Regions from separate parts of the Streptomyces sp. NPDC085481 genome, predicted to be linked through region 1. Evidence: riboswitches for the same ligand, from Rfam matches in the RefSeq annotation. Region 1 holds a riboswitch; each other region holds the start of a gene.

Region 1 (9,920 bases):
ACGACGGCTACTGGGCCAAGCTCGAAGGCTTCAACTTCGGCGGCATCAAGGACCGTGCCGCCCTCCACATGGTCGAGCAGGCCCGCCGCCGCGGTGAGCTGCGGCCGGGCGCCCCGATCGTCGAGTCGACCTCCGGCACCCTCGGCCTCGGGCTCGCGCTCGCCGGGATCCTGCACGGCCACCCCGTCCATGTCGTCACCGATCCGGGCCTCGAACCGATCGTCGAGCGGATGCTCACCGCGCACGGCGCCCAGGTCCACGTCGTACCCGAGCCGAGCCCGCACGGCGGCTGGCAGCAGGCACGCATGGACCGGGTCGCCGAGCTGCTGCTCGCCCTGGACGGGGCCTGGTGGCCCAACCAGTACGGGAACCCCGACAACCCGCAGGCGTACGGCGGGCTCGCCGCCGAGCTCTCCGGACAGCTGGACCGGATCGACGTGCTGGTCTGCGCGGTCGGCACCGGCGGCCACTCGGCCGGTATCGCCCGCGCGCTGCGCGCCGGCACCAGCCCCGCCCTCGAACTCGTCGGGGTCGACTCGGTCGGCTCCACCGTCTTCGGCCTCCCGGCCGGCGAGCGCCTGATGCGCGGGCTCGGCTCCTCCATCCACCCGGGCAACGTCGACCACGGCGCCTTCGACGAGATCCACTGGGTGGGTCCGGCCGACGCGGTACGGGCGGCCCGCCGCCTCGCGGCCCGGCAGTTCGCGACCGGCGGCTGGAGCGTCGGCGCGGTCGCGCTCGTCGCCGGCTGGCTGGCCCGCACCCGGCCGCGCGGCACCCGGATCGCGGCCGTCTTCCCCGACGGGCCGCACCGCTACTTCGACACCGTCTTCAACGACGAGTTCTGCGCCGCGCACGGGCTGCTCGACGGCCCCGTGCGCGAGGAGCCCGCGGCGTACGTCTCCGAGGACACCGTCAGCGGCTGGACCCGCCGGGCGATGGAGAGGGCGAAGTGACCACGGTGACGGCCTCCAAGGGAGGCATCTGGAAGCGGAGCCGCGGCTTCGACCCGGCCGTACGGCTGCTCTTCCTGAACCAGCTCACCATCAACCTCGGCTTCTACATGCTGATGCCGTACCTGGCCGCCCATCTGGCCGACGGGCTCGGCATGGCGGCCTGGGCTGTCGGGCTCGTCCTCGGCGCCCGGAACCTCTCCCAGCAGGGCATGTTCCTGGTCGGCGGGGCGCTCGCCGACCGGCTGGGCTTCAAGCCGCTGATCGTGGCCGGGTGCGCGCTGCGGACCGTCGGCTTCGGGGCGCTCGCCTTCGCCCAGTCGCTGCCGATGCTGATCGCCGCCTCGCTCGCCACGGGCCTGGCGGGGGCGCTGTTCAACCCGGCCGTGCGGGCCTGTCTGGCGGCCGAGGCTGGGGAGCGGCGCGTGGAGGCGTTCGCGCTGTTCAACACGTACTACCAGGCGGGGATCCTGCTGGGGCCGCTGGTGGGGGTGGCGCTGACCGGGGTGTCGTTCCGGCTGACGTGCGTGGTGGCGGCGGTGCTGTTCGCCGCGCTCACCCTCGTACAGCTGCGGCATCTGCCGGTGCGGCGGGCCGCCGGGGCGACCCGGGAGGCAGGGGAGCGGGGGCAGTTCCGCACGGTGCTCGCGAACCGGGTCTTCTGGCTGTTCTCGCTGGCGATGACCGGCTCGTACGTGCTGTCCTTCCAGGTCTACCTGGCGCTGCCGCTGGCCGCGGACGGCACGGCGGCGACGACGGCCCTGTTCGTGGTGTCGGCGCTGGTGGCGCTCGCCGGGCAGCTGCGGATCACCGCCTGGTGCTCGGCGCGGCTCTCCCGTGAGCGGTGCCTGGTGCTCGGGCTCGGCCTGATGGGGGCCGCGTTCCTGGTGCCGGCGGCGCTGGGGCGGTCCCTGGCGGGGCTGCTGCTGTGCGCGGCGGTCCTGGCGGTCGCGAACGCCGTCCTCTACCCGTACGAGATGGACACCGTCGTCGCCCTGTCCGAGGGCCGCTGGGTCGCCACCCACTACGGGCTCTACAACACGGTCTGCGGGATCGGCATCACCGTCGGGAACCTGGGCACGGGCGCCCTGCTCGACGTGACCGGCTGGTCGGCGGCGCCCTGGCTGGTGCTGTGCGCCGTCGGCCTCGGGTGCGCGGCGGCCATGGCGGCGCTCGCGCGGGGCGGGCGGCTCGCCGTACGCCAACCGGCCGAGGAGGAGTCGCCGTCCCGCCCGGCCTGACCCCACCCTGAGGGGGGTGCGGGCCGGTCCGCGGCCGGGCACGTCCAGGCGGGAGAGCACAGGTGGCGCGAGCAGCGGTGCGGCGCGGGCCCGGCGGCGAGGGCCGGGGCCCGTACCCGGTCGCCCGGCGCTTCCTGCGCGCGCTGCCCCCGCTGGTGATCGTGGGCGGGATCGTCTTCGACCTGGCGACCCCGGCCACGTACACGGCGGCGCCGATGTTCTCGGCGGCCCCGCTGATCGCGGCCCCGTTCTTCTCCACCCTGACGACGCTGCTCACCGGCATCGCCGCCATCCTCGCCAGCGTCGGTCTGCACGTCTACAACGGAACGGCCGACGAGATCCCGGCGCTCACCGAGACCCTGACCGTCGTCACGGTCTCGGCCCTCGCGCTGCTGATCAACCGGGTGGTGCGGCGCAGTGGCGAGCGGCTCGCGTCGGCGCGGGTGATCGCGGCGACGGCGCAGAAGGCGGTGCTCCCGGCGCCCGCGGAGCGGATCGGCGGGCTCCAGATCGCGGCGCGGTACGAGGCGGCGCAGGCCGACGCGTTCATCGGCGGCGACCTGTTCGCGGTGCAGGACACCCCGCACGGGGTGCGGCTCGTGGTCGGCGACGTCCGCGGCAAGGGTCTTGAGGCGGTGGAGGCGGTGGCGGTGGTCATCGGCGCCTTCCGTGAGGCGGCCGAGCAGGAGCCGACGCTGGAGGGCGTGGCGCAGCGGCTCGAGCGGGCGCTGGCCCGCGAGGGCACCCGGCGGGACGATCTGGACGCGTTCGAGGGGTTCACCACGGCCGTGCTCGCCGAGATCCCGCGCGGCGACGGGTCCGTACGGGTGGTCAACCGCGGGCATCCGGAGCCGCTGCTGCTGTACGGGGACGGGGCCCTGGCGCAGCTGCGGCCGAGCGAGGCGGCGCTGCCGCTGGGGATGGGGGAGCTGGCGGTGTGGCCGGACCGGGCCGACGAGGCCGCGTACCCGCCGGGCGCGACGCTGCTGTTCTACACGGACGGGCTCTCGGAGGCGCGGGACGCGCGGGGGGTCTTCTACGATCCGGCGGCGCGGCTCGCGGGGCGGATCTTCCCGGGGCCCGAGGAGCTGCTCGACGCGTTGGTGGCGGATGTGCGCCGGCACACGGGCGGGGGTGCGACGGACGACATGGCGCTGCTCGCGGTGAGCCGTCCGGCGGTGGGGCAGCCCGTGCGGCGGCGGACGATGCCGATGGTGCCGCCCGCCGGGGGGCGGTGACGTGCGGGTGGTGACGTGCGGGTGGTGAGGTCCGAGGGCGGTGACGTGACGTAGTCGAAGGGTGTCGCTCCGATAACAATTGACGTAACGTCAGATCGGGGGTTTGCCCCTGACCCTTTTCTGAAGGGGGGTCAAGTCGGACCATTTTCTCCCAATTCAGTGAATGATCACTCGGGACAGCTTGGAATCGGGTGGCCGTGTCTATTAACGTTCGATAACGCAGCGCGGTCGTCCCAGCCGTCGCAAGAGACGGCACCGTGCGCGCGCGCCGAATCCCGAAAGGGAACCGGGGAACCACCACTTGGGGTGAATCGGGCAACGTCGCACCCGTGCGACCCACCCGTAGGAGACCTTCCTGCTCCGAACCCGTCAGCTAACCCGGTAGGCGAGAAGGAAGGAAAGGAGAGCGCCTTCGTGGCGTCCAACACCCCCGGTCCCCAAGCCTCCTTCGACTACTTCGGCGCCCCCGGCGCCACGGGCGCGGACGGGGAGGAGTGGAACCCCACCGAGGACACCCTGCGGGCCCAGAGCCGCTCCGGCGGCCGTCACCGGGTCGTCAAGCAGCGCTCCAACTTCGCGCGTTCCTCCACCGTCCTCGGTGTCGGCGTCATCGCCGCCGTCGGCGCGGGCGGCCTGGCCACCGCCCAGGAGAAGCCCCCCGTCTCGATAGCCCTGCCGGACCTCGACCTCCCGGACGCCTCCGAACTGCCGGGCGTCGGCGAGCTGATCGGCTCCGGTCACGAGGACGGCGCCGCCGCGAAGGGCGACGCGGCGAAGAACAACCCGCAGCCGCTCACCGCGCTCACCTACGCCGTCCCCGCGGACGCCCCGGCCGGCGGCGACGCCGCGCAGGCCGGCACGCAGGAGCAGACCCGGACCGACGCCGGCGAGGCGCTGCGCGCCCGCATCCTCCAGCAGGCCGAGCAGCAGCAGGCCGCCGCGGACACGGCGGAGAAGGAGGCGGCGCAGAAGGCGGCCGCCGAGAAGGCGGCGGCGGAGGCCGAGGCCAAGGCCGAAGCGGCGGCGAAGGCGGCCGCGGAGGCGAAGAAGAAGGCCGAGGCGGAGGCGGCGGCGAAGGCCGAGGCCGAGCGCCTGGCCAAGCTCGCCGCCGGCTACTCGCTGCCCACCTCCTCGTACACGATCACCTCGACCTACGGCGAGGCCGGCTCCATGTGGTCCTCCGGCCACCACACCGGCCTGGACTTCGCCGCCCCCACCGGCACCCCGGTCAAGGCGGTCCACGGCGCCACCGTGAAGTCGGCGGGCTGGTCCGGCGCGTACGGCTACCGCATCGTCCTGGAGCTCGAGGACGGCACCGAGGTCTGGTACTGCCACCTGTCCTCGATGACGGTCGGCGTGGGCCAGTCGGTCGGCACCGGCGACACCATCGGCCGCGTCGGCGCCACCGGCAACGTCACCGGCCCCCACCTCCACCTGGAGGTCCACACCCCCGGCGGCTCGGGCATCGACCCGGCGGACTGGCTGGGGTCCAAGGGCCTGAGCGTCTGATTCCGCGTCGCGGGGGGTCGTCCCCCGCGGCCGGAATAGGCGGGGCGGCGTGGAGGTTGGTCCCTCCCATGACCTCTCTCCGCAAGCTGGGCGCCTCCGACCTGCACGTCTTCCCGCTCGCCCTCGGTGGCAACGTCTTCGGCTGGACCGCCGACGAGGCGCAGTCCTTCGCCGTCCTCGACGCCTACGCCGCTGCCGGCGGCAACTTCGTCGACACCGCCGACACCTACTCCTCCTGGGTCGAGGGCAACCAGGGCGGCGAGTCCGAGACCGTCATCGGCCGCTGGCTCGCCTCCCGCGGCAACCGCTCCGACATCCTCGTCGCCACCAAGGTCGGCGCCCACCCCCGGTACAAGGGGCTGAGCGCCACGACCATCAAGGCAGCCGCGGAGGAGTCGCTGCGCCGCCTCGGCACCGACCACATCGACCTCTACTACACGCACTTCGACGACGAGTCCGTGCCGGTCGAGGAGATCGTCGTCGCGCTCGACCAGCTGGTGAAGGACGGCAAGGTCCGGGCCATCGCTGCCTCCAACATCTCCCCGGAGCGGCTGCGCGCCTCGCTCGACTTCGCCGAGGCCGAGGGGCTCGCCCGCTACGTCGCCCTGCAGCCGCACTACAACCTGGTCTCCCGCGAGACCTACGAGGGCGCCCTCCTGGACACCGCCGAACAGGCCGGCCTGGCCGCCGTGCCGTACTTCGCGCTCGCCTCCGGCTTCCTCACCGGCAAGTACCGCCCCGGCACCACCGTCGCCAGCGCCCGCGCCGGCAGTGCGGCCAAGCACCTGGAGACCGAGCGCGGCCAGAAGGTGCTGGCCGCCATGGACGCGATCGCCGAGGCCCACGACACCGAGGTCGCCACCGTCGCCCTGGCCTGGCTGGCCGCGCGGCCGACCGTCGTCGCCCCGATCGCCTCCGCCCGCACGGTCGAGCAGCTCCCCGCGCTCGTCGCCGTCGCCGACCTGAAGCTGACGGAGGCGGAACTGGCCGTGCTCACCGAGGCCTCCGCGTAGCGCTGGGGCTCTCCGGCCCCGATCGCACGGCCTAGCCGCGGTACGGGTTGTAGCCGCCGTAGTCCAGATACTGCGGCGGCACCCACACCCGGCCGGTGACCCTGGCCGCGTGGCTCAGCGCGGGCGAGGCCACCTGCCTGCGCTGCCACAGGTGGTGCAGCAGCTCCTGCTCGCGGGCCGTGAAGTCCGGGGCCGCCTGGCCGTGTCGGGCCCGGTGGCGCAGGAAGGCCAGGGTGGTGGCGAATGCCTCGTACTCGCCGACGGCCTGCGCGGCCGGCTTGCCGTACGTACGGGCGGCGAAGCCGCGGGCCAGCGCGCGGGCCCGCATCGAGGAGAGCGCGAGCGGCTCGTCGTGCGCGAGCCAGCCGGCCGTCGCGTACGCCGGGAGCTCGCCGGATATCGTGCGCAGCTCCTTCTGCCGGCTCCATATCGCGAGCCAGGTGAGCAGCGCGAACACCGGCACCATGAACATCCCGTACACCGCGAGGAACGCCAGCGGGTGGAAGGACGCCGAGCCGTTCCACAGCGCGTGCATGCCCATGGCGAGCAGCAGTCCGCCCAGCGGCAGGAGTATCAGCCGGGTGCGGCGGGCCCGGGCCACGGCCGGGAGGGCCGCCGCGAAGCCGAAGCCGAGCCCGGTGAGCGAGGTGAAGAGCGGGTGGGCGAACGGCGACATGATGACCCGGACGAAGAAGGTCCCGACGGTCACCGAGCCGAGGCCGGCGGAGCCGAACTCCTGGTCCTCGCCGAAGGCGTTGCCCAGATAGAGGATGTTCTCGGTGAACGCGAAGCCGGTGGCGGTGAACCCCGCGTAGACCAGCCCGTCGACCGGGCCCGTGAAGTCCCTGCGGCGGAACAGGAACAGCAGCAGCACGGCCGCGCCCTTGGCGGTCTCCTCGACGACGGGCGCGACCGCGGTCGCGCCGAGGGTGTCGGCGGAGCCGGGGTCGGCGGTGGCGCTGCTGATCCACTCCACCGCGAAGGAGTTGGCCAGGATCGCCACGAGCGTGGAGGCGAACGCGCCCCAGGCGAGGGCGAACAGCAGGTTCTTCCACGGGGCCGGCTCGACCCGGTCGAGCCAGCGGAACGCGGCCATGAGCAGCGGCACGGGCAGCACCGCGAGCCCGAGGCCCACCAGGAAGCCCTCGGTGCCGGTCTCCTCCCGCACCAGCGCCAGGATCGCCAGCGCGCACAGGGCGAGCAGGGTGATCAGCGTGATGGCCCGGACCAGCCGGCTGCGCCAGAAGGCGCGGCGCGGCTTGTAGCGCCACTTGGCACGCTCGGGGACCGCCGTGAAGTCGGGCTGGTCGGTCTCCAGGGCGGGTACGGGTGCGGGCGCGGGCACGGCTGCCGTGGAGGCCACGGGCTGCGGTGCGGGTCCGGCGATGGGGTTCGATGACACGCAATGACCCTAACGAGCCCCGCCGACACCGGCGAGGGACTTCCGGACGCCTGTGGAAAAACCGGCGGTCGCGGGCCTGGCGGCCTGTGGAAAACGAGCGGCCGCCGCCCCTCGCGCCGCTGGTCCCCCTCGCGCTGGTCCCCCCGCGCCGCTGGTCTACGGGCGTGCCGCTGGTCTACGGGCGTGCCGCTGGTCGACCTGAGCGCCGCTGGTCGACCTGAGCGCCGCTGGTCGACCGGAGCCCCGCTGGTCGACCTGAGCGACGCTGGTCGACCAGAGCCCCGCTGGTCGACCCGAGCCCCGTTGGTCTACCGGCGGCGGAACAGCAGGTCGTGGACGACGTGCCCCTTGTCGATGCCCTGCCCCTCGAAGCGGGTCAGCGGCCGGTAGCCGGGCCGCGGGGCGTAGCCGCCGTCGGCCTGGGTGTTCTCGAAGTCGGGGTGCGCGCCGAGCACCTCCAGCATCTGCTCCGCGTACGGCTCCCAGTCCGTGGCGCAGTGCAGCACGCCGCCGGGCGCGAGCCGGGGGGCGAGCAGGGTGAGGAACTCGGGCTGGATCAGCCGGCGCTTGTGGTGGCGCTTCTTGGGCCACGGGTCCGGGAAGTAGACCCGGCACCCGGCCAGCGACTCGGGCCGGATCATCTCGCGCAGCAGGATGATCGCGTCGCCGTTGGCGACCCGGACGTTGGTCAGGCCGGCGCGGTCGGCGAGCCCGAGCAGGTTTCCCTGGCCCGGGGTGTGGACGTCGACCGCGAGGATGCCGGTGCCGGGGTCGGCGGCGGCCATCTGCGCGGTGGCCTCGCCCATGCCGAAGCCGATCTCCAGGACGACCGGAAGACCGCCGAACATCTCGTCCAGGTCGAGCACCCGCTTGCCGTCGATGTCGAGCCCCCAGTCGGGCCACCGCTTCAGCATGGCCTCGGCCTGACCCGCGGTGACGCGGCTGCGGCGCGGCTGGAAGCTGCGGATCCGGCGCTCGAAGTGCGAGCCCGCGGGGTCGGGCGAGGGCCCCTCGCCCGGCGCGAACATCCTGCTGCCGAGCCGCGCCGCGCGCTGCTCGGCCAGGGTGCGGTCGGCGGGGGTGATGTGCGGGTGGTTCTCTGGCTGCTCAGACACAATGCCCCGATTCTACGGCGCGCCGGGCGAGGACCCGGCGGGCCGCAGCCTCCGCTACAGCAGCGCCAGTGCCCGCCCCGCGACCTCGCGCCCGATCGGCAGCGAGGCCGTCGCCGCCGGGGACGGGGCGTTGAGGACGTGGACGGTGCGGACGGACTCGCGGATCAGGAAGTCGTCCACGAGCGTCCCGTCCTTCAGGACCGCCTGCGCCCGCACTCCCGGCGTCGCACGCCGCAGGTCGCGCTCCTCGACGATCGGCAGCATGCGCCGTACCGCCTCGGTGAAGGCACGCTTCGACAGGGACCGGTGCAGCTCGCCCGCCCCGTAGCGCCAGTGCGCGCGGGCTATCGCCCAGCTGCCCGGCCAGGCGAGGGTGCCGGCCAGCTCGCGCGGGCGGACGACCGACCAGCCGTACCCCTCGCGGGCGAGCGCCGGGACCGCGTTCGGCCCGACGTGGACGCCGCCGTCGATGCCGCGGGTCAGGTGGACCCCGAGGAAGGGGAAGGCCGGGTCCGGCACGGGATAGACCAGGCCGCGGACGAGCGAGGGGTCGGCCAGCTCGTAGTACTCCCCGCGGAAGGGGACGATCCGCATCTCCGGGTCGTCGCCCGCGAGCCGTGCCACCCGGTCGCAGTGGAGACCCGCGCAGTTCACCAGGACCCGTCCGCGCACCACGCGCCCGGCGGCCGTGCGCACGGCCACGCCCCAGGGCCGCCGGTCGACGGCCGTGACCGCGGAGCCGTACAGGATCCGCGCCCCGGACGCCTCGGCGAGCTTCGCCGCCACCGCCCCGTAGTCGACGATGCCGGTCGTGCCGACGTGGATCGCGGCCACCCCGCGCACCCGCGGCTCGTACTCGCTGATCTGCGCCGGGCCCAGCTCCCGCACCGGGATGCCGTTCTCCCGGCCGCGCTGCACCAGCGCGTGCAGGCGTGGCAGCTCCTCGCGGTCGGTGGCGACGATCAGCTTGCCCGTGACCTCGTGGGGGATCCCGTACTCCGCGCAGAACTTGACCATCTCGGCCGCGCCCTCGGCGGCGAACCTGGCCTTGAGCGAGCCCGGCCGGTAGTAGATCCCGCTGTGGATCACCCCGCTGTTGCGTCCGGTCTGGTGGCGGGCCGGGGCGTGCTCCTTCTCCAGGACGGTGACCCGGGTGCCCGGCGCGGCGCGCGTGATCGCGTACGCCGTCGACAGACCGACGATCCCGCCGCCGATCACCAACACGTCACAGTCAAACACCAGCGCCACCTCCCACCCCTGATAGTGCACTGGCCCACTGACAATCCCGCTAAACCCGGTGGGACACGCGTCACGTCGGTGCGGTACGGGGCCAGGCCGGTTCTCACGCCGGAGCGACCAGGAGCGGGCGGGCCCGCTCCCGCAGCTCCATGACCCGCGGCTCGTCGCCGTACGGCTCGAGCCGGGTCAGCAGGTCCCGTACGTACTCGG
Region 2 (9,920 bases), on a different contig from region 1:
CCAAGGGCAAGACGGGCATTCCGGGCGAGCGCAAGGCCGAGCTGATGACCCACCTCCTGAACATCGACCCGCCGGACCACACCCGGCTGCGGCGGCTGGTGTCGAAGGCGTTCACGCCCCGGCGGGTGGCGGAGTTCGCACCGCGGGTGCAGGAGCTGACGGACCGGCTGATCGACGGGTTCGCGGAGCGGGGGAGCGCGGACCTGATCCACGAGTTCGCCTTCCCGCTGCCCATCTACGCGATCTGCGACCTGCTCGGCGTGCCGGCGGAGGACCAGGACGACTTCCGGGACTGGGCCGGGATGATGATCCGGCACGGCGGCGGGCCGCGCGGCGGGGTGGCGCGGTCGGTGAAGAAGATGCGCGGCTATCTGGCGGAGCTGATCCACAGGAAGCGCGAAGAGCCGGGCGACGACCTGATCTCCGGGCTCATCAAGGCCTCCGACCACGGCGAGCACCTCACCGAGAACGAGGCCGCGGCGATGGCCTTCATCCTGCTCTTCGCCGGTTTCGAGACCACGGTCAACCTCATCGGCAACGGGGTGTACGCGCTGCTGCGCAACCCGGAGCAGCGCTCCCGTCTCCAGGAGTCGATCGCGGCGGGGGAGCGGGGGCTCCTGGAGACGGGGGTCGAGGAGCTGCTGCGGTACGACGGGCCGGTGGAGCTGGCGACCTGGCGGTTCGCCACGCAGGCGCTGACGATCGGCGGGCAGGAGATCCCGGCCGGCGATCCGGTCCTGGTGGTGCTCGCGGCCGCGGACCGGGATCCGGCGCGCTTCGGGGAACCGGACACGCTCGACCTGGCACGGCGCGACAACCAGCACCTCGGGTACGGGCACGGCATCCACTACTGCCTGGGGGCGCCGCTGGCCCGGCTGGAGGGGCAGACGGCGCTCGCGACGCTGCTGACTCGCCTGCCGGACCTGCGACTTGGGGCCGATCCGGCGGAACTGCGGTGGCGCGGCGGGCTCATCATGCGTGGCCTGCGCACGCTTCCGGTGGAGTTCAGCGCTTCCCACAAGTGAGCCCCGGAACTGACGGAGCGTCAAGAATGTGATCTTCGCGTGATCTCCGCTGCATCGACTTGTGACTCACGTTCGAATGCCGCTACGTTCACCCGCAGTCTCAGCAGTCACGCGAAAGGCACCCCGTATGCGCTCCGGGAACGGACGTCACCGCAGACCCCGCCAGGCCCCCGCACTCGTCGTCGCCGCCGGTGTCACCGGCTCGGCCATGGCACTGCCGCTGCTCGCCACCGGCTCCGCCTCCGCCGCCGACGCCCCGACCTGGGACCGGGTCGCCGAGTGTGAGTCGGGCGGCGCCTGGAGCGCCAACTTCGGCAACGGGCTCTACGGCGGGCTGCAGTTCAGCCAGGAGAGCTGGGAGCGCCACGGCGGCCTCGCGTACGCGCCGAGCGCCGACCTCGCCAGCCGCGCCCAGCAGATCACGATCGCCGACAAGGCGCTCGCCGCGGGCGACGCCCAGTGGGCCACCTGCGCCCCGATCGCGGGCCTGACCAACGACGGCAAGGCGCCGGCCGTCGACCCGGGCCCGGGCGTCCCGGCCAAGGAGGCCACCGGCCCGCTCCCCGAGTCGAACCGGACCGACGGCCTGCCGGCGGGCTCCGGCACGGCCGACGGCAAGACCGACGGCGAGGCCGGCGGCAAGCACGCGGGCCCGGTCGCCCCCTCGACCTCGCCGTCGACGTCCACCCCCGGCGCGTCCGCGCCCTCAACGGACCCGGCGAACCCCACCTACCCGGTGACCCCGGGCGGGCCCTCGACCTCGCCCGCCACCCCCGTGACCCCCGGCACGCCCGATGCGTCCCTTACGCCGGGTACGACGGTTACGCCCGGTACGCCGGGTGCGTCCGGTACGGCCTCTCCCGGCACCGGCAAGCACCGGGGTGACGCCGCGTCCGAGGATTCGGGCAAGAAGGACGACACGTCCGAATCCGGACGCCATGCGGCCCCGGCTGACGGGTCGAAGGGTGACGCGACCGACGGTACGGCGGCGGATAATTCGGTCAGCTCGGACAAGCTGGACGAATACACCGTCAAGCCGGGTGACAGTCTGTCGGACATTGCGCAGGAGAACGCCCTCCCCGGAGGCTGGACCGCGCTGTACGACGCCAACAAGGGGACGGTGGGTGCCGATCCGGATCTCATCCTCCCTGGTCAGAGCCTTGAGCTGACGCTCGAATCCCTCGCATCCAAGGGGTAGTTCGCGGGCTGATGTCCGTTCTGTCCAAGTGAGACATGGGTCTCTCTTGCCGAACTGGCGTGTCGCGTCCGCAAACTTTGCTCGTGTCGCCCCTCACCTGCGCAAACACCCCTTTTGGGGGAGCAAGTAGGGGCGATATTTCCGGGTTGATGGACTTTGAACTTCCGCCGGGTCTATGTCTACGGTCGTCACCGCTCGCCACCGCGGGCCCCGTCGACCGGTACGCCGAATCCTGCCGCCGACCGACGGGAACAGTCGTCGCGCAAGCGCCGAAGGCAGGACCGGGGGACCCAAGGTAAGTGCCGGCCCCGGCCGTTGAGACAGACGGCCGGCGATCGGCTTGGGGTGGAGCCGCGTGCAGGTCACGCGGCCGGGCAACTCATCAGGCCCGAACCCGACAGCTCACCTCGTAGGCGTCGGTGAGGAGAACTTCCATGCTGCTTTCCGGTAAGGGCAAGCACCGCCGTCCCTCCAAGGCCACCCGCGCCGTCGCGCTCGTCGGTGTCGCCGGCGTCGCCGTCGCGGCCCCGCTCATGACCGCCGGCACCGCCTCGGCCGCCACCACCGCCGAGTGGGACACCGTCGCCCAGTGCGAGTCCGGCGGCAACTGGTCCATCAACACCGGCAACGGCTACTACGGCGGCCTGCAGTTCTCGGCCTCCACCTGGGCCGCGTACGGCGGCACCGCCTACGCCGCGACCGCCGACCAGGCCTCGAAGGCGCAGCAGATAGCCATCGCCGAGAAGGTCCTGGCCGGCCAGGGCAAGGGCGCGTGGCCGAGCTGTGGCGTGGGCCTGTCCAACGCCGCCAACGACACCGCCGCCGCCCCGTCGAAGCCCGCGGCTCCGGCGAAGCCCGCGGCCCCGTCGAAGCCCGCCGCCTCGACCCAGCGCTCCGCCGAGCAGCCGGCCACGCGCAGCGAGAAGCGCCCGGCGCCGAAGAAGGCCGAGTCCAAGAAGACCGTCACCACGCCGACCGGCAAGAAGGTCAAGAAGGGTGACGGCGAGTACATGGTCGTCGCCGGCGACACCCTCAGCAAGATCGCCCAGGCGCACGGCGTCAAGGGCGGCTGGGCCAAGCTCTTCGAGCTGAACAAGGACATCGTCCAGGACGCCGACCTGATCTACCCGGGCCAGCAGCTCCACCTCAAGTGAGCCTGACGACCTTCCCCCCGCGGTGACCACCCCGGCCCGGAGTGCCCTTCCCCCGTGCGCTCCGGGCCGGGGTTTCCCCATTACCCCTGAGTAGTACGGGGCCTTTCGTCCCGAGATGCATGCCCCCGGGTCCTTTTTCGTCCCAGCGGGCGGGCGCCGGGCAGGCCGGAGCGCCTGAGCCGGTTAGGCTCTTGCCGCAAGGCGAAACGAGTCCTTGCCGCATGCGTCACACCCAGCGTCACATCCCAGAAGGAGATGCTCGTGCCGTCCATCGACGTCGTCGTAGCCCGGGAAATCCTGGACTCCCGAGGCAACCCCACGGTCGAGGTCGAGGTCGGCCTCGACGACGGCAGCACCGGCCGTGCTGCCGTCCCGTCCGGTGCCTCCACCGGTGCGTTCGAGGCCCTTGAGCTCCGCGACGGTGACCCCAACCGTTACCAGGGCAAGGGCGTCGAGAAGGCCGTCCTCGCCGTCATCGAGCAGATCGGCCCCGAGCTGGTCGGCTACGACGCCACCGAGCAGCGCCTGATCGACCAGGCGATGTTCGACCTGGACGCCACCCCGGACAAGTCCTCGCTCGGCGCCAACGCCATCCTCGGCGTCTCCCTCGCCGTCGCGCACGCCGCCTCCGAGGCCTCCGACCTGCCGCTCTTCCGCTACCTCGGCGGCCCGAACGCGCACCTGCTGCCCGTTCCGATGATGAACATCCTGAACGGCGGCTCGCACGCCGACTCCAACGTGGACATCCAGGAGTTCATGATCGCGCCGATCGGCGCGGAGTCCTTCTCCGAGGCCCTGCGCTGGGGCACCGAGGTCTACCACACCCTCAAGAAGGTCCTGAAGGACAAGGGCCTGTCCACCGGCCTCGGCGACGAGGGCGGCTTCGCCCCGAACCTGGGCTCCAACCGCGAGGCCCTCGACCTCATCCTCGAGGCCGTCAAGCAGGCCGGCTACGTGCCCGGCAAGGACATCGCGCTCGCGCTCGACGTCGCCGCCTCCGAGTTCTACAAGGACGGCTCGTACGAGTTCGAGGGCAAGTCCCGCTCGGCCGCCGAGATGACCGAGTACTACGAGGAGCTCGTCGCCGCGTACCCGCTGGTCTCCATCGAGGACCCGCTGTTCGAGGACGACTGGGCCGGCTGGAAGGTCATCACCGACAAGCTCGGCACCAAGGTGCAGCTGGTCGGCGACGACCTGTTCGTCACCAACCCGGAGCGCCTGGCCCGCGGCATCGAGGAGGGCACCGCGAACGCCCTCCTGGTCAAGGTCAACCAGATCGGCTCGCTGACCGAGACCCTGGACGCCGTCGAGCTGGCCCAGCGCAGCGGCTTCAAGTGCATGATGTCGCACCGCTCCGGCGAGACCGAGGACGTCACCATCGCCGACCTGGCCGTCGCCACCAACTGCGGCCAGATCAAGACCGGTGCCCCGGCCCGCTCCGAGCGCGTCGCCAAGTACAACCAGCTCCTGCGCATCGAGGAGATCCTCGACGACGCCGCGGTCTACGCCGGCCGCAGCGCCTTCCCGCGGTTTCGCACGGCGAACTGATTAAGCGGGGCCAGGGCTGACACCTGCTCCGATCCGTACGTCCCCGCACTCGGTCCCGTACCGTGTGCGGGGACGTGCGTGTGAACAGGGCCGGCAGCAAAAGGGGAGGCGTACGACATGGCCGTGAAGGACCGGGACCGGTTCTCGACCGCGACCCGGATCAGGCTGCTCGGCGAGCAGACCGCCGCCCGTGTCTACCGCTCCCAGACCCGCCGACAGGCCCGCCGCTCCCGGCTCACCGGCCGCGCGGCCTTCCTCGCCCTGGTCGTCTGCTCGCTCGTGGTGGCGCTCGCCTACCCGATGCGGCAGTACGTCTCCCAGCAGGGCGAGATCGCCGACCAGCAGCGCAAGGCGGCCGAGGCCGCCCAGCGGGTCGAGGAGCTCCGGGACGAGAAGGCCCGCCTCCAGGACCCCGCCTACGTGCGCCGGCTGGCCCGCGAACACCTGCACTACGTGATGCCCGGCGAGACCGGCTTCACCGTGAACGACCCGGACGCGGAGCACCGGCCCCGCACCGACCAGGGCGCGACGGACCGCCCCTGGTACGACAACCTGTGGGACGGCGTGGACAACGCCGACCGCCACTGACCCAACCCAGGATCGATGATGGAAACGCCCCCTCCGCAGACCGAACGCACCGAGCCCACCGACGCGGACGTCGCCGCGTTCGAGGCCCAGCTCGGCCGGCCGCCCCGCGGCCTGCGTGCCATCGCGCACCGCTGCCCGTGCGGCAACCCGGACGTCGTCGAGACCGCGCCGCGGCTGCCCGACGGCACCCCGTTCCCGACCACGTACTACCTGACCTGCCCCCGGGCGGCCTCGGCCATCGGGACCCTGGAGGCCAACGGGGTCATGAAGGAGATGCAGGCCCGGCTCGCCACCGACCCGGAGCTCGCCGCCGCCTACCGGGCCGCGCACGAGGACTACCTCGCGCGCCGGGACGCCATCGAGGTCCTGGAGGGCTTCCCGAGCGCCGGCGGCATGCCGGACCGGGTCAAGTGCCTGCACGTGCTCGTCGGCCACTCGCTGGTCGCCGGGCCGGGCGTGAACCCGTTCGGCGACGAGGCGATCGCGATGCTGCCGGAGTGGTGGGCGAAGGGCCCCTGCGTCGACCCGTGCGCGGGCAAGGACGCCGGCAAGGACGCCAAGGACGCCGGCGAGGGCGCCGGCAACGGTGAGCAGGAGTCCGCGCGATGACCCGGGTCGCCGGAATCGACTGCGGGACGAACTCCATCCGCCTGCTGGTCGCCGACGTCCATCCGGAGACGGGCGAGCTCATCGAGCTGGACCGGCGGATGACGATCGTCCGGCTCGGCCAGGGCGTCGACCGCACCGGCCGGCTCGCCCCCGAAGCGCTGGAGCGGACCTTCGCCGCCTGCCGTGCGTACGCGGCGGTGATCGAGGAGCTCGGGGCGGAGAAGGTGCGCTTCGTGGCCACCTCCGCCTCCCGCGACGCCGAGAACCGGGCCGACTTCGTCGACGGCGTGATGGCGATCCTGGGCGTCGAGCCCGAGGTCATCACCGGTGACCAGGAGGCGGAGTTCTCCTTCACCGGCGCCACCGGCGAGCTGCACGGCGACGACCGGCGCCTGGTCGTGGACATCGGCGGCGGCTCGACCGAGTTCGTGGTGGGCAACAAGCACGTCGAGGCGGCCCGTTCGGTCGACATCGGCTGCGTACGCCTGACCGAGCGGCATGTGCGGCACGACCCGCCTGCCGCCGAGGAGATCGCCGCGATCCGCGCCGACGTACGGGCCGCGCTCGACCTCGCCGCCGAGACCGTGCCGATCGGAGCGGCCGAGACCCTGGTGGGCCTGGCCGGCTCGGTCACGACGGTGGCCGCCATCGCGCTCGGGCTCCCCGAGTACGACTCCACGAAGATCCACCACGCGCGGATCTCCCGTACCCGGGTCGCCGAGGTCGTGGAGCGGCTGCTCGGCTCCACCCACGACGAGCGGGCCGCGATCCCGGTCATCCACCCCGGCCGGGTCGACGTGATCATCGCGGGAGCGCTCGTCCTGCTGGAGATCATGGAGCGCACGGGCGCCGCCGAGGTCGTCGTCAGCGAGCACGACATCCTCGATGGGATCGCCCTATCCGTCGCATAGCGGGCAGCTATCGAGGGCTCCGGCGCCCCTCTGGCGACGCCGCGTCGGAAAGCTTCGTGAAGTTCTTCACAAGAGAAAGGGCCCTGACGGGCCCCAAGGAGGGTCTTCGGTCCCTCCGAGGGGCTTCTCAGGGCCCTTTCGCAGGCGCGGGGCCCACTTCGCTCGTTGTTTCCATCGTGTGAACGCACCCCTTGGTTCAGCGTTAAGGAAGGCTCTCCGGGCCAGTTCACAAGGGGTGAACAACGTCCGCCGTTACACCCTGGTTCCTTTGCTGGACCATGACCTGGGTCACGTGGGCGGCGGAGTGTAGCAGAGGTCTCCCAGAAGCTTGTGAAGGGGCGCACGAGCGACCCCCCAGTGGGAGGTGGATACTCGATGGCATGAGCACCACGGAGCGTCCCAGGATCCTCGTAGTAGGCGGTGGGTACGTAGGCCTGTACGCGGCTCGGCGCATTCTCAAGAAGATGCGCTACGCCGAGGCGACCGTCACGGTCGTCGACCCGCGGTCGTACATGACCTACCAGCCCTTCCTCCCCGAAGCCGCCGCCGGCAGCATCTCGCCGCGCCACGTCGTCGTCCCGCTGCGACGCGTCGTGCGCGGAGCCGAGGTGCTCACCGGTCGGGTCACCACCATCGACCAGGACCGCAAGGTCGCCACGATCGCGCCGCTCGTCGGCGAGGCGTACGAGCTGCCGTTCGACTACCTGGTCATCGCGATGGGTGCCGTCTCCCGCACCTTCCCGATCCCCGGCCTCGCCGAGCAGGGCATCGGCATGAAGGGCATCGAGGAGGCCATCGGCCTGCGCAACCACGTCCTCGAGCAGCTGGACAAGGCCGACTCGACGACCGACGAGGAGGTCCGCCGCAAGGCGCTGACCTTCGTCTTCGTGGGCGGCGGCTTCGCCGGCGCAGAGACCATCGGCGAGGTCGAGGACATGGCCCGCGACGCGGCGAAGTACTACCAGAACGTCAAGCGCGAGGACATGCGCTTCGTCCTGGTCGACGCCGCCGACAAGATCCTTCCCGAGGTCGGCCCGAAGCTCGGCCAGTACGGCAAGGAGCACCTCGAGAGCCGCGGCATCGAGATCTACCTGCAGACCTCCATGGACTCCTGCGTCGACGGCCACGTCGTGCTGAAGAACGGCCTCGAGGTCGACTCCAACACGATCGTGTGGACCGCCGGCGTGAAGCCGAACCCGGCGCTCGCCCGCTTCGGTCTGCCGCTCGGCCCCCGCGGCCACGTGGACTGCAACGAGAAGCTCCAGGTCAACGGTCTCGACCACGTGTGGGCCGCGGGCGACAACGCCCAGGTCCCGGACATGGCCTCGCGCCGTGCCGGTGTCGAGAACGCCTGGTGCCCGCCGAACGCCCAGCACGCCCTGCGGCAGGCCAGGGTCCTCGGCGACAACGTCGTGGCCGGCATGCGCGGCTTCCCGCAGAAGGAGTACGCGCACTCCAACAAGGGCGCGGTCGCGGGTCTCGGCCTCCACAAGGGCGTCGCGATGATCGTCATGGGCAAGATGAAGATCAAGCTCAAGGGCCGTCTCGCCTGGTACATGCACCGTGGCTACCACGGCATGGCGATGCCGACCTGGAACCGCAAGATCCGCGTCTTCGCCGACTGGACCCTGGCGATGTTCCTCAAGCGCGAGGTCGTCTCCCTGGGTGCCATGGAGACGCCGCGCGAGGAGTTCTACGAGGCGGCCAAGCCCGCCCCGGCGCCGGCCGCCCCGGTGCAGGAGAAGGCCAAGGCCTCGTAACCTCCGCAGCACCCCAGCAGTACCCCCGTAAGGGCCGTCCGCCATCCGTGGTGCGGGCGGCCCTTCGCGTGTTTTTTCCCGGTGTTGACGCGCGAATGGGATGAGAACGCCTACGGACGGTGTTCCCTTGGTGACGAGCATGTCTGGGGCACGAGACCACGGAGGTGTTGCACCATGGCCGACGCCGCGTCGCGGCTGACCGCCCTTGCCGAGGATGTGCTGGGAGCTCCGCTCCCGGTGCGACTGCGGGCGTGGGACGGCAGTGAAGCTGGTCCTGCGGACGGCCCCGTGCTGGTCGTCCGCGAGCGCCGCGCGCTGCGCAGGCTGCTGTGGAAGCCGGGCGAGCTGGGGCTCGCCCGCGCCTGGGTGGCCGGCGAGATCGACGTCGAGGGGGACCTGTACGCGGTCCTGGACCGGCTCGCCGGGTTCCTCTGGGAGCGCGGGGACGAGTCTCGGGGCGCGCTGGAGACCGTGCGGGACCCGAAGGTGCGGGCCGCCGCCGCCACGCTCCTGAAGCTGGCCGGGCCCTTCCCGCCACCGAAGCCGCCGGTGGAGGAGATGCGGGGCCGCAGCGGAGTGCGGCACAGCAAGCGCCGGGACAAGCAGGCGATCAGCCATCACTACGACGTGGGCAACGACTTCTACGAGCTGGTGCTCGGACCGTCGATGGTCTACTCGTGCGCGTACTGGCCCGATGACGTCGCCGGCAGCACCCTGGAGGACGCCCAGCGCGACAAGCTGGACCTGATCGCCCGCAAGCTCCACCTGAAGGAGGGCGACCGGCTGCTGGACGTCGGCTGCGGCTGGGGCTCCATGGCCATCCACGCGGCGCGTGAGTACGGGGCCCGGGTCGTCGGCGTCACCCTCTCGCGCGAGCAGGCCGCGTACGCCCGCAAGCGGATCGCGGAGGAGGGCCTGACCGACCGGATCGAGATCCGTGTGCAGGACTACCGGGACGTCACCGACGGGCCGTTCGACGCGATCTCCTCGATCGGCATGGCCGAGCACGTGGGCGCGGTGCGCTACCGGGAGTACGCGGACACGCTGTACGGGCTCCTGAAGCCCGGCGGGCGGCTGCTCAACCACCAGATCGCGCGCCGCCCCGAGCCGGACGAGGAGGCCTATGA
Region 3 (9,920 bases), on a different contig from region 1:
TGCGTACAGACCGTTCTTGCGGCCCTTTGCCACGATGTGCCCCCTTGTTTCGTTGGTTTCCGGTGGTGCTTCCCGGTGGATTCGCCGCCGGCGTTCCTCGGCGACGCCTCTGGACGGTAGTCCCTGAGCGGGGCACCAGGTGCCCGGAAGTGTCAGTGGCACTGATCGGCCACACCGCTGCGCGGACCGTCGATAATGCGACGTATGACGAACGCGAAACTCGGCGAGGCCCTGCGGCTTCTGGGCATCGATGAGACGGCGGTCCGGGTCTATCTGGCACTCCTCGACCGATCGCCCGCCCCGCTCGGCGCGATCGGGACCGCGGCCGGACTGGCCGGCCCGGACCTGACCGCGGCGTACGGCGCGCTCGTCGACGCCGGTCTGGCCAGCGCCGCCGACGAGGACGCGGACATGGTTGCCCCCGTGCCGCCGGCCGCGGGCCTGGAGATCCTGGCCCGGCACCGCGCGGCGGAGCTGGAGGAGTCGCGGATCGCCGTGGGGGGCGCGTTCGAGTCGTTCCGGCGCCACCGGCTCGCCGCGTACAACGACCATCTCGTCGAGGTCGTCACCGGCGACGCCATCGGCCCCCGGATGCGGCACGCCTGGGCGAGCGCCCGCGAGCAGATCCGGCAGTTCGAGTCGCCTCCGTACGTCCCCCTGGTCGGCGCCACGGAGGACGCGCTGGCCACGCTCGCCCGGGGGGTGACGCAGCGGGTCGTGTACTCCCGGGAGTCCCTGGAGCACCCGGGGCACCTGAAGGACGTCATCGAACCGTGCATCGAGGCCGGCGAGCAGGCCAGGGTGCTACCGTCGGTGCCGGTCAAGCTCCTGATCATCGACGAGGCGTACGCGCTGGTGTCGTTGTCGATCAAGGAGGTGGACGTGGTCAACACGATGCTGGTGGTGCAGCCGTGCGGGCTGTTCTCCGCGCTCGTGGCCCTGTTCGAGCAGTCCTGGCTGAACGCCCTCCCCTTTCACGGCCGCACCACCCGGCCGGGCGGCCTGGCCCCCGCCGACCGGCGCCTGCTGTGGCTCCTCGCGGGCGGCGCGAGCGACGAGGTCATCGCCCGCGAGATGGGCATCAGCCGCCGTACGCTGTTCCGCCGCCTGCAGATCCTGATGGCCCGGCTCGGCGCGGCGAACCGCTTCCAGATGGCCTTGCAGGCACAGCGGAGCGGATGGCTGTGAGCGGACGGGCCGTGCCGCGGGCGGCCGTGACGCGGACGGGCCGTGCCGCGGACGGGCGCAACGCGGACGGGCCATGCCGGTCAGAGGGCTTGCTGCACCACGCCGCGGGTGGAGAAAGTGACGGGATCGCCCTTGCTGAAGTCGCCCGGGGGAATTCCGGGGTGGTGACCTTCGCCCGCCGAGGGGGCGGGTTCGGCGCGGGGGCCGAGGGCGAGCCGGGAGACGATGCGGTAGCGGTCGCCCCGGTAGAGCGAGTGCACGTACTCCACCGGCCGGTTGCGGGTGTCCGTGGTGAGCCGTTCGAAGAGCAGCGCCGGGGACAGCTCGGGCACGTCGAGCAGCTCGGCCTCGGCGCGCGTCACCACGGTGGGCTCGATCGACTGCACCGCCTCGCTGACCTGGACGTCGTGCCGGTCGCGCAGGTGCTCGTACAGATCGCCCTGCTCCAGTTCGTCGCTGGTCAGTTCGGGCACCAGGTCCGCGCTCAGGTGCAGGTGTTCGATGGCCATGGGCGCGCCGTCGACGAGCCGGAGGCGGGCGATGTAGCGGATCTCCGCCGCCGGTGAGATCCGCAGCTTGCGGCCCACCCGGGCGCCCGCCGGCAGGGTGCGCAGCTCCAGCAGTCTGCTGGTCCACACGCCGCCCGCCTGCGGGAGGCTGAAGGCGTTGCGGTCCGAGATCAGCTCCTGCGTGATCTTCTCCGCGGCGACGAACATGCCCCGTCCGTGCTCGCGTACGAGCAGTCCCGCGACGACGAGTTCGTCGACGGCGGCGCGCAGGGTGGGCCGCGAGACCCCGAGCTCGGCGCACAGGACCCGCTCGGAGGGGATGGCGTCGCCGGGCCGCCGCGCCTCGACGAGTTCGAGGATCGCGTAACGGACCCGCTCGCGCTTGAGCATCGCACCTGAGGCGGCGGCGTCGATCTCCATCCGGGACTCTCGTTCGTCGTCGGGACTGCGACTGGTCAGGGCAACTGGCGTACTGGTCAGGTCAGTCTAGCCGCATCGAGGCTCAACCAACCAGGAAATGTGAGGGGTTGACGGCTGGATTGGTCTATGCCACGTTCATCTCGCGCCAACTGGTAAACCTTGACGCACAACTGGTCAAGTCACGTGCTGCCGGACCGAAAGGAACACGCATGCGTACCCGTACCGCCGGCCGTCGAACTCGCGCGGCTCTAGCCCTGACCGCCGTCCTGGGCAGTGCCGCGCTGGCCGCGCTTCCCGTCACGACCGCGACGGCCTCGGCCTCCGTCTCCGCCTCGGACGGCCTGGCCGTCCAGTACCGCACGAGCGCCGGCGGAGCCACCGCCGACCAGAGCGAGCCGTGGTTCAAGGTCCGTAACACCGGATCGTCCACCGTCCAGCTGAGCCAGGTCAGGATCCGGTACTACTTCAAGGCCGACTCCCCGAGCGCCTCCTACCGCTTCGCCTGCTCCTGGGCGGTACGGGGGTGCTCCGCCGTCACCGGAACGTTCGGGACGCTCGGCAAGCCCACCGCCACGGCCGACCGGTATCTGGAGATCGGCTTCACCCCCGCCGCGGGATCGCTGGCACCGGGCGCGGACACCGGAGACCTGCAGCTGCGCTTCCACCAGGCCACCTGGCAGCCGCTGAACCAGGGCGACGACTACTCCTTCGGCGGCGGGCAGAGCGCCTACGCCGACTGGACCAGGGTCACCGCCCAGGTCGCCGGCACCACCGTGTGGGGCGTGGCGCCCGAGGGCAACGGCCCGACCGAGCCCACCGACCCGCCCACGGACCCGACCGACCCGCCCGGCGGCGGCCAGACCCTGTTCGACGACTTCACCTACACCTCGCACACCGACCCCGCCCTGTCCGCCCACGGCTGGAGCGTCCGCTCCGACTCCGGCGGCCCGGGCGTGCCCGGCGCGACATGGGACCCGTCCAAGGTCACGTTCAGCGCCCAGGGCGGCAGCACGGTGATGAACCTGGAGACCTCCACGGCCGGCACCGGCGAGTCCACCCGGCAGACCGAGGTCCTCACCAGGTCCATGAAGTTCAGGAACGGCACGTACGCCGCCCGGGTCAGGTTCTCCGACGCCCCGAAGTCCGGCCCCGACGGCGACCGCGTCGTGCAGACCTTCTTCACGATCAACGACCTGAAGGCCCCGATGGCCGACGACTACGCCGAGTACGACTTCGAGTACCTGCCCAACGGAGGCTGGGGCGAGCCGGCGAACATCCTCTACACGACCTCGTGGGAGACCTACGCCCCCGACCCCTGGCAGGCGGTCAACCAGCACAGCGAGAGCCGCCGGAGCTTCGCCGGCTGGCACGACCTGGTCGTGACCATCGACGACGACGCGATCACCTACTCCATCGACGGCCAGGTCTTCGGCACCCACGGCGCCGCCTACCTCCCGGAGCGGCCGATGTCGATCAACTTCAACCAGTGGCTCATCGACCTCGCCGGCCAGCCCTCCACCACCCCGCGCGCCTACGACCAGCAGGTCGACTACGTCCTGCACGTCAAGGACCAGGTGCTCACCCCTGCTCAGGTGGCCGCGAAGATCGCCGCGTACCGGACCGCCGGCACGTCGTTCGTGGACGAGGTACCGGTGCCCTAGGGGCGGACCCTAGGCGGTGTGCGCGAGGATCGCCGGGACGACCGTCGCCCAGTCGGCCCGGTCGACCCCGTGACCGGCGTCCGGCAGTGCCACGAGCCGTCCCCCGGGGATCCGTTCCGCGAGCGCCTCGCCGTGCGGGAGCGGGAACATCGGATCGGCCGTCCCGTGGAGCACCAGGGTGGGCACGGCGATCGCGGAGAGGGGTCCCGGCGCGTGCTCGCCGTCCGGGAGCGCGTCGTGGTTGCGGGCCGCCGCGAAGTCGTGCGCGCGCTCGACGTCGCGGCGGACCAGGCCACGGGCGGCGGTCTCGTCGAACGGGCGGCGGCCTCCCGCGAGCACGCGCGCGTAGGCGACCGTGTAGTCGATCACCGAGTCGGCGTCGGACCAGTCGACGCGCGCCGTCGAGACGAAGCGCAGGAACTCCTCGGTCGGCGGAGGAAGCGCGCGGTCGCCGGGCACGGCGGAGGACGTGCTGATCAGGACGAGTGACAGGACGCGACCGGCGTGGTCCAGCGCGAGCAGCTGCGCGAGCGCCCCGCCGGCCGAGACGCCCACGACGTGCGCGGCCGGGATCTCGTAGGCGTCGAGCACGCGGGCGGCGTCACCGACCAGGTCCGCGCCGGTGTATCCGGGACGGCCCGGTTGGTAGGTGACCGACCGGCCGGTGTCGCGGTGGTCGTAACGGATCACGAAGCGGCCGCCCTCGGCGAGCATCCGGCAGAAGCCGTCCTCCCACCAGAGCATCGACGCGCCGAGGCCCGCGATGAGCAGGACGGGCGGATCCGACCGGTCACCGAAGGACTCGGTGCACAGCGTGATGCCGCCCGTCTCCACCGTGCGCTCAGCCATCGTCGCGACTCCTCTCCTGTCCCATGGTGCCCGGAAGCCGGGCCGTCGGTCAGGTGGAGGCACTACGGCGGCTCCCGGCTCAGTAGGCGCCGTTGACGTTGTCGATCGAGCCGTAGCGGTCGGCCGCGTAGTTGCAGGCGGCGGTGATGTTCGCGACCGGGTCGTAGGGGTCGTTGGCGGTGCCGGTGACGTGGTAGGCCTGGAAGGTGGGGTCGATCACCTGGAGGAGGCCCTTGGAGGGGGTGCCGGCGACGGCGTTGGAGTCCCAGTTGTTGATGGCCAGCGGGTTGCCCGAGGACTCGCGCATGATGTTGCGGTGGATGCCGTCGTACGAGCCCGGGATGCCGTACTGGGCCATGATGTCGAGGGACTCGCGGATCCATCCGTCCAGATTGTCCGGGTATGAGGCCTTCGCCGGAGCGGCGGCCTGGGCCGCGGTCGCCTGGACGGCCGCCGGCTTGACCGACGCGGCCTTGACCGACGCGGCCTTGACCGACGCGGCCGGGCGGGCGGCCGCCGCGGCACCCGCGGCTGCCGGACGCGAGGCGGCCCTGGTGTCGATCGTGAGCTTCAGACCGGGGCGGATGAGACCGGGGTCGGCACCCACGGCGGCGCGGTTGTCCTTGTAGAGCTTCTTCCAGCCGCCGCTCACGGAGTGCTTCTGGGCGATCTTGGAAAGTGAGTCGCCGGCGACCACGGAATAGCGCACCAGGCCGGCCTTCTTTGCCGCCGTGACGACCGTCGCCTTTTCGACTGCGACGGAGTGAATTTCCTGCGGGGTGGCCGCACCAGCGCTGGTCGAGGCGATCAGCGGCAGGGCGAGTGCGGCGCTGCCGGTGATGCCGACGGCGGCCAGGCCGCGAGCGAGCGGGGCGTTCTTGGGGCGGCGGTGCTTCCCGTTTCCACGCATGGCGAGTTCCTCTCCTTCGCCTGCGAGGTGAGCTGTCGGGTTCGGGCAGGAGATGCCCGGCCGCGGTGCGCGGCTTCACCCCGAGTCGCCCCGGAGACCGGGACGGCGGCGAACCTGGGTCCCCCGCTCCTGCCGGAAGTGTGGTGAGTGCGGTTTTCCGGGCGGCGGCAGGATTCGGCGTTCCGTCCGGATGACGGGGTGACCGTAAGCGAAAACAAACATCGAGAACAAGGTCGGAATTCATGAACGCGAATTGATCTCCGACAGAAAGGGAAAGGATCTTTCCTTTGACCTTTCACCGCGACCGCCAACTCTTCTCCGCCACTGCACACTTGGTGTCGCGCCGGCGCCGACCGGGCCCGTTCCGCCGTGACTCACATCACTGATTCCGGGAACCTAATGCCTTTTCTTTGAATTTCCCCCTCGAAGGTGATGAAGCGGACATCCTTACCTTTATCCGCATTTAGCAATCCGCTGTCGCATTGTTCGCGCCGGATGAGGCAACCCGGACGCAGCGGTCTCCGTCCTCCCGAAGCGAGAGAGAGGAAGACCGTTTTGATACGTGTCACACGCGGCGTCACCACCGCCGCGGCGTTACTCGCACTGGCCACCGCGTCCCCCGCACTGGCCTACGCGCAGCCGTCGCAGCCGTCACAGCCGTCACCGGAATCGCCGTCGACGGCCTCCCCCGGAAGCCGGCTCGGGAACACCGGGCTCCCCGAGGGCTGGCGGGTCATCGGAACCGGTGCCGGCAGGCAGTTGGTCTGGACGTCGTCCGACCCCGTGCCCATGGGCGACGCCCGGGTCGAATTCCGTGACGGCGACCGGCTGCTCGGCCATCCGGTGGCCCAACAGGACGGCCGCTCCTTCCGGTTGCCCCTGGGCGACGTCCGGATCGAGAAGGGCTCGGAGCTGCGCGTGACGGCCGGCGGCCGGCGGATCGACGCGACGGAAGGGGCCACCGCCCGCTCCCCCCGGCACCGCCCCCTCGCCCCCGGCACGCGGCAGGAGACGCCGCTTCCGGCGAACCCGGTCGACCCCGGAGTGCCCGGCCGCTACCGCACCGTCAGCGGTGAATACGACCTGAAGTCCGTGTCGTTGCCCGGCTTCGCCCATCCCGTGGAGATGCGCGCCACGGTCGTGGGACCGACCGACGCGCCCGGGAGGCGGCCGGTGGCCCTCTTCCTGCACGGCCGCCACGGCACCTGCTACACACCCGGGACCGAGGACTCCAACGGCGCGTGGCCCTGCCCGGCCGGCATGAAGCCCATACCGAGCCATCAGGGGTACCTGAGCGCCCAGCAGCTCCTGGCCTCCCAGGGTTACGTGACGCTGTCCATATCCGCCAACGGCATCAACGGCCAGGACTACCTCGCCGACGACGGCGGCGCCCAGGCCCGTTCCTCCCTGGTGCGACTGCACCTGGCCCGCTGGGCCGACTGGTCCGCGTACCGCAAGGCCGCCCCGGCCGCCGTACGCAAGGTGGCGCCCGCGGACCTCTCCCGGGTCCTGCTCGTCGGCCACTCCCGCGGCGGCGAGGGCGTCAACCGCGCCGCCCTCGACAGCCTCTACGCACCGCCCGCCGACCAGGACGGCTACCGGGGCCCCGTACGGTGGAAGATCCGCGGCAACGTCCTGATCGGGCCCACCGTCTTCGGCCAGAACCCGGTCCCCGACGTGCCCTCCGCGACCCTGCTGCCGGGCTGCGACGGCGACGTCTCCGACCTCCAGGGCCAGGTCTACGCCGACGGCACACGCGGCGTCAGCCGAGGCTCCGCCCTGCACAGCGCGGTCTACGTGGTCGGCGCCAACCACAACTTCTTCAACAGCGAGTGGACGCCGGGACAGGCGAAGGCGCCCGCCTTCGACGACTTCTCGTCCGACGACACCCCCGACCCGGTCTGCTCCCCCGGCACGAAGACCCGCCTGACCGCCCCTCAGCAGCAGACCGCGGGCGCCACCTACATCGCCGCGGCGGCCCGGCTGTTCGTCGGCGGTGACGACCGGGTCCGTCCGCTCCTCGACGGCTCCGGCCGCCGCGCGCCCTCGGCCGACCCGGCCCGGGTCCTCACCGACGCCGTCGGAGCGAACCGCACGGCGGCGTTCCTGCCGGGCTCCTCGGTCACGGTGTCGGGCCGCGGCGCCCGGATCTGCGCCCAGGTCGACACGGACGCCGCCCGCGCCTGCCTGAACCCCGAAGAGGGCGGCACCTCCCCGCACTTCGCGTACTGGGAGGCCCCCTCCGAGCCGGGCCGCGACGCCGTCGCGATGCAGTGGTCGAACCCGGGGGCACCGGTCGCGGTGCGCTCGGCGAGGCCGGTCTCCCTGGCCGGCTCCGAAGCCCTCGCTCTGCGACTGATCGTCCCGCCCAACAGCGCGGGCACGGAGCTGGACATCGCGGTCACCGACGCGTCGGGCCGCCGCGCGCAGCTGGGCCGTACCCGCGTCGACGGACTGCCGGGCAGCGAACGGACCGCCTCGTACTGGGGGCGGGAGATCCGCGTACCGCTGTCCGCCGCCGCCCGCGCCGGACTGAACCTCAAGAAGGTCACCGCCCTCGAACTGACCCCGCGCAGCCGGTCCGGCCGCGCGTGGCTCATCGACGCGTGGGGCTGGCGCCCCGGGACGCCGGCGGTGAGCCCGGCCGCGCTGACCCGCGTGGACATCGGCCGCCTGACGGTCAAGGAGGGGAACTCCGGTGTCCGGACCTACCGCATTCCGGTGCGGGTCTCCGGAAAGGGCAGCGGCCAGGTCCGCCTGTTCGTCCCCAAGCCGGGCACCGACGAGGTCACGTCCCGCTTGGTCACGGTGCGTCCGGGACGCCATGACATCGTCCTGCCGGTCGAGGTCGCGGGCAACACCCGGTTCGGCTACGACAGGGCACAGGACGCCTTCGTCAAGGCGGTGCGCGGCACCGTGGTCGGTGCGCACCGCGGCGGGGTCACCGCGAAGAACGACGACCCCATGCCCAGGGTCGGCGTCACGCCGGTCGCGGCCGACGTGACCGAGGGCGGGGCCCTGACCTGGCGGGTGACGCTGTCCGGGCCCGCCGACGCCGAGATCTACGGCGCGATCGAGTTCCTCCCGGTGACCGGGGGCACGGAGCTGTCCACCGCGGACATCGACCCGAAGTGGCTGGAAGAGCACGTCGGCAACGTGCCGGATCCTCCCCTGCCGGTGTCCCAGGCGCTGGAGGGCGGCGTGGGGGTCGTCATCCCCGCCGGTCGGACGCGTACGGAGGTGAGCATCCCCATCGCCAAGGACGGGGTCGGCGAGCCGAAGGAATCGCTGCGGGCCGTGCTGACCACCTACGACGAGGCGTGGGAGCCCGTCCGGGGGCCGGAGTTCGCCGGCACGGTGAGCGACGCGCCGTGAGGTGAGTCCGTGGCCGTGAGGTGACGTGTCCGTCCGCGTCACCTCACGCCGGACGGGGTGGTCTCCGGACCCTGCCGGGGGCCGGTGACCGCCCCGTCGTGTCCCCCGGACGCACCGTCCGCATGGTGCACCGGCGCGGCGGACCCTAGCGTCCTTTCCGGGGCGGTATGTCACCGTCGCCCGTAAGGGGATCGCCGATGACGAACGAGCAGGAAGTCGATGTCGTCGTGGTCGGCTCGGGCTTCGGCGGCTCCGTCGCCGCGTACCGGCTCGCCGGGGGCGGTCGGTCCGTCGTGGTCCTGGAGCGCGGCAAGCCGTACCCTCCCGGCAGCTTCCCCCGGACGCCCGCCGGGATGGCCCGCAACTTCTGGGACCCCAGCGAGGGCCTGCACGGGCTGTTCGACATCTGGTCCTTCCGAGGTCTCGAAGGCATCGTCTCCAGCGGCCTGGGCGGCGGATCGCTGATCTACGCCAACGTGTTGCTGCGCAAGGACGAGAAGTGGTTCGTGCGCGAATCGCCGCTGCCCGGCGGGGGGTACGAGAACTGGCCGATCGGCCGCGCGGACCTCGATCCGCACTACGACCAGGTCGAGCGGATGCTCGGCGCCACGCCGTACCCCTATGACGACACGCCGAAGACCGCCGCCATGCGGGAGGCCGCGGACCTGCTGGGCCTGCACGTGTCCCGGCCGCCGCTCGCCGTGTCGTTCGCCTCCGCGCCCGGCGAGGAGCCCGTCCCCGGCGCGCCCCTCCCCGAGCCGGCGTACGGCAACATCCACGGCCTGCCCCGTGAGACCTGCCGCCTGACCGGCGAGTGCGACCTCGGCTGCAACCTGGGCGCCAAGAACACCCTCGACCACACCTACCTGTCGGCCGCGCGCGGGCGCGGCGCCGACATCCGCACCCGCTGCGAGGTACGCGGCTTCGCACCCCGGCCCGGTGGCGGATACGAGGTCCGTTACGTCGTCCACGACCCGGCCCGCGAGGGGCACCGCACCCCCACCGGCC

The links. Region 1 has a riboswitch for cyclic di-AMP ahead of ACIGEZ_RS31790 (M23 family metallopeptidase). Riboswitches for the same ligand answer to the same signal wherever they lie in the genome.
Region 2: it holds a riboswitch for cyclic di-AMP, as region 1 does, so the genes downstream of both, ACIGEZ_RS32575 (transglycosylase family protein) here and ACIGEZ_RS31790 (M23 family metallopeptidase) in region 1, are expected to answer to the same signal.
Region 3: it holds a riboswitch for cyclic di-AMP, as region 1 does, so the genes downstream of both, ACIGEZ_RS29110 (transglycosylase SLT domain-containing protein) here and ACIGEZ_RS31790 (M23 family metallopeptidase) in region 1, are expected to answer to the same signal.

What each region holds. Positions count from the first base shown of each region.
Region 1 is NZ_JBITTJ010000020.1:85,683-95,602, forward strand. It holds gene ACIGEZ_RS31775 (PLP-dependent cysteine synthase family protein) at 1-956, shown strand, start outside; gene ACIGEZ_RS31780 (MFS transporter) at 953-2,194, shown strand; gene ACIGEZ_RS31785 (PP2C family protein-serine/threonine phosphatase) at 2,257-3,432, shown strand; cyclic di-AMP (ydaO/yuaA leader) riboswitch at 3,689-3,835, shown strand; gene ACIGEZ_RS31790 (M23 family metallopeptidase) at 3,847-4,941, shown strand; gene ACIGEZ_RS31795 (aldo/keto reductase) at 5,010-5,954, shown strand; gene ACIGEZ_RS31800 (PrsW family intramembrane metalloprotease) at 5,986-7,356, opposite strand; gene trmB (tRNA (guanosine(46)-N7)-methyltransferase TrmB) at 7,665-8,420, opposite strand; gene lhgO (L-2-hydroxyglutarate oxidase) at 8,526-9,710, opposite strand; gene ACIGEZ_RS31815 (MFS transporter) at 9,814-9,920, opposite strand, start outside.
Region 2 is NZ_JBITTJ010000022.1:37,299-47,218, forward strand. It holds gene ACIGEZ_RS32565 (cytochrome P450) at 1-1,025, shown strand, start outside; gene ACIGEZ_RS32570 (transglycosylase family protein) at 1,153-2,223, shown strand; cyclic di-AMP (ydaO/yuaA leader) riboswitch at 2,481-2,654, shown strand; gene ACIGEZ_RS32575 (transglycosylase family protein) at 2,658-3,377, shown strand; gene eno (phosphopyruvate hydratase) at 3,639-4,925, shown strand; gene ACIGEZ_RS32585 (septum formation initiator family protein) at 5,043-5,513, shown strand; gene ACIGEZ_RS32590 (DUF501 domain-containing protein) at 5,532-6,122, shown strand; gene ACIGEZ_RS32595 (exopolyphosphatase) at 6,119-7,033, shown strand; gene ACIGEZ_RS32600 (NAD(P)/FAD-dependent oxidoreductase) at 7,414-8,793, shown strand; gene ACIGEZ_RS32605 (class I SAM-dependent methyltransferase) at 8,968-9,920, shown strand, end outside.
Region 3 is NZ_JBITTJ010000016.1:146,352-156,271, reverse strand. It holds gene ACIGEZ_RS29135 (aminopeptidase P family protein) at 1-33, opposite strand, end outside; gene ACIGEZ_RS29130 (LuxR family transcriptional regulator) at 205-1,188, shown strand; gene ACIGEZ_RS29125 (GntR family transcriptional regulator) at 1,269-2,117, opposite strand; gene ACIGEZ_RS29120 (cellulose binding domain-containing protein) at 2,327-3,778, shown strand; gene ACIGEZ_RS29115 (alpha/beta fold hydrolase) at 3,788-4,627, opposite strand; gene ACIGEZ_RS29110 (transglycosylase SLT domain-containing protein) at 4,707-5,537, opposite strand; cyclic di-AMP (ydaO/yuaA leader) riboswitch at 5,542-5,693, opposite strand; gene ACIGEZ_RS29105 (alpha/beta hydrolase family protein) at 6,093-8,912, shown strand; gene ACIGEZ_RS29100 (GMC oxidoreductase) at 9,110-9,920, shown strand, end outside.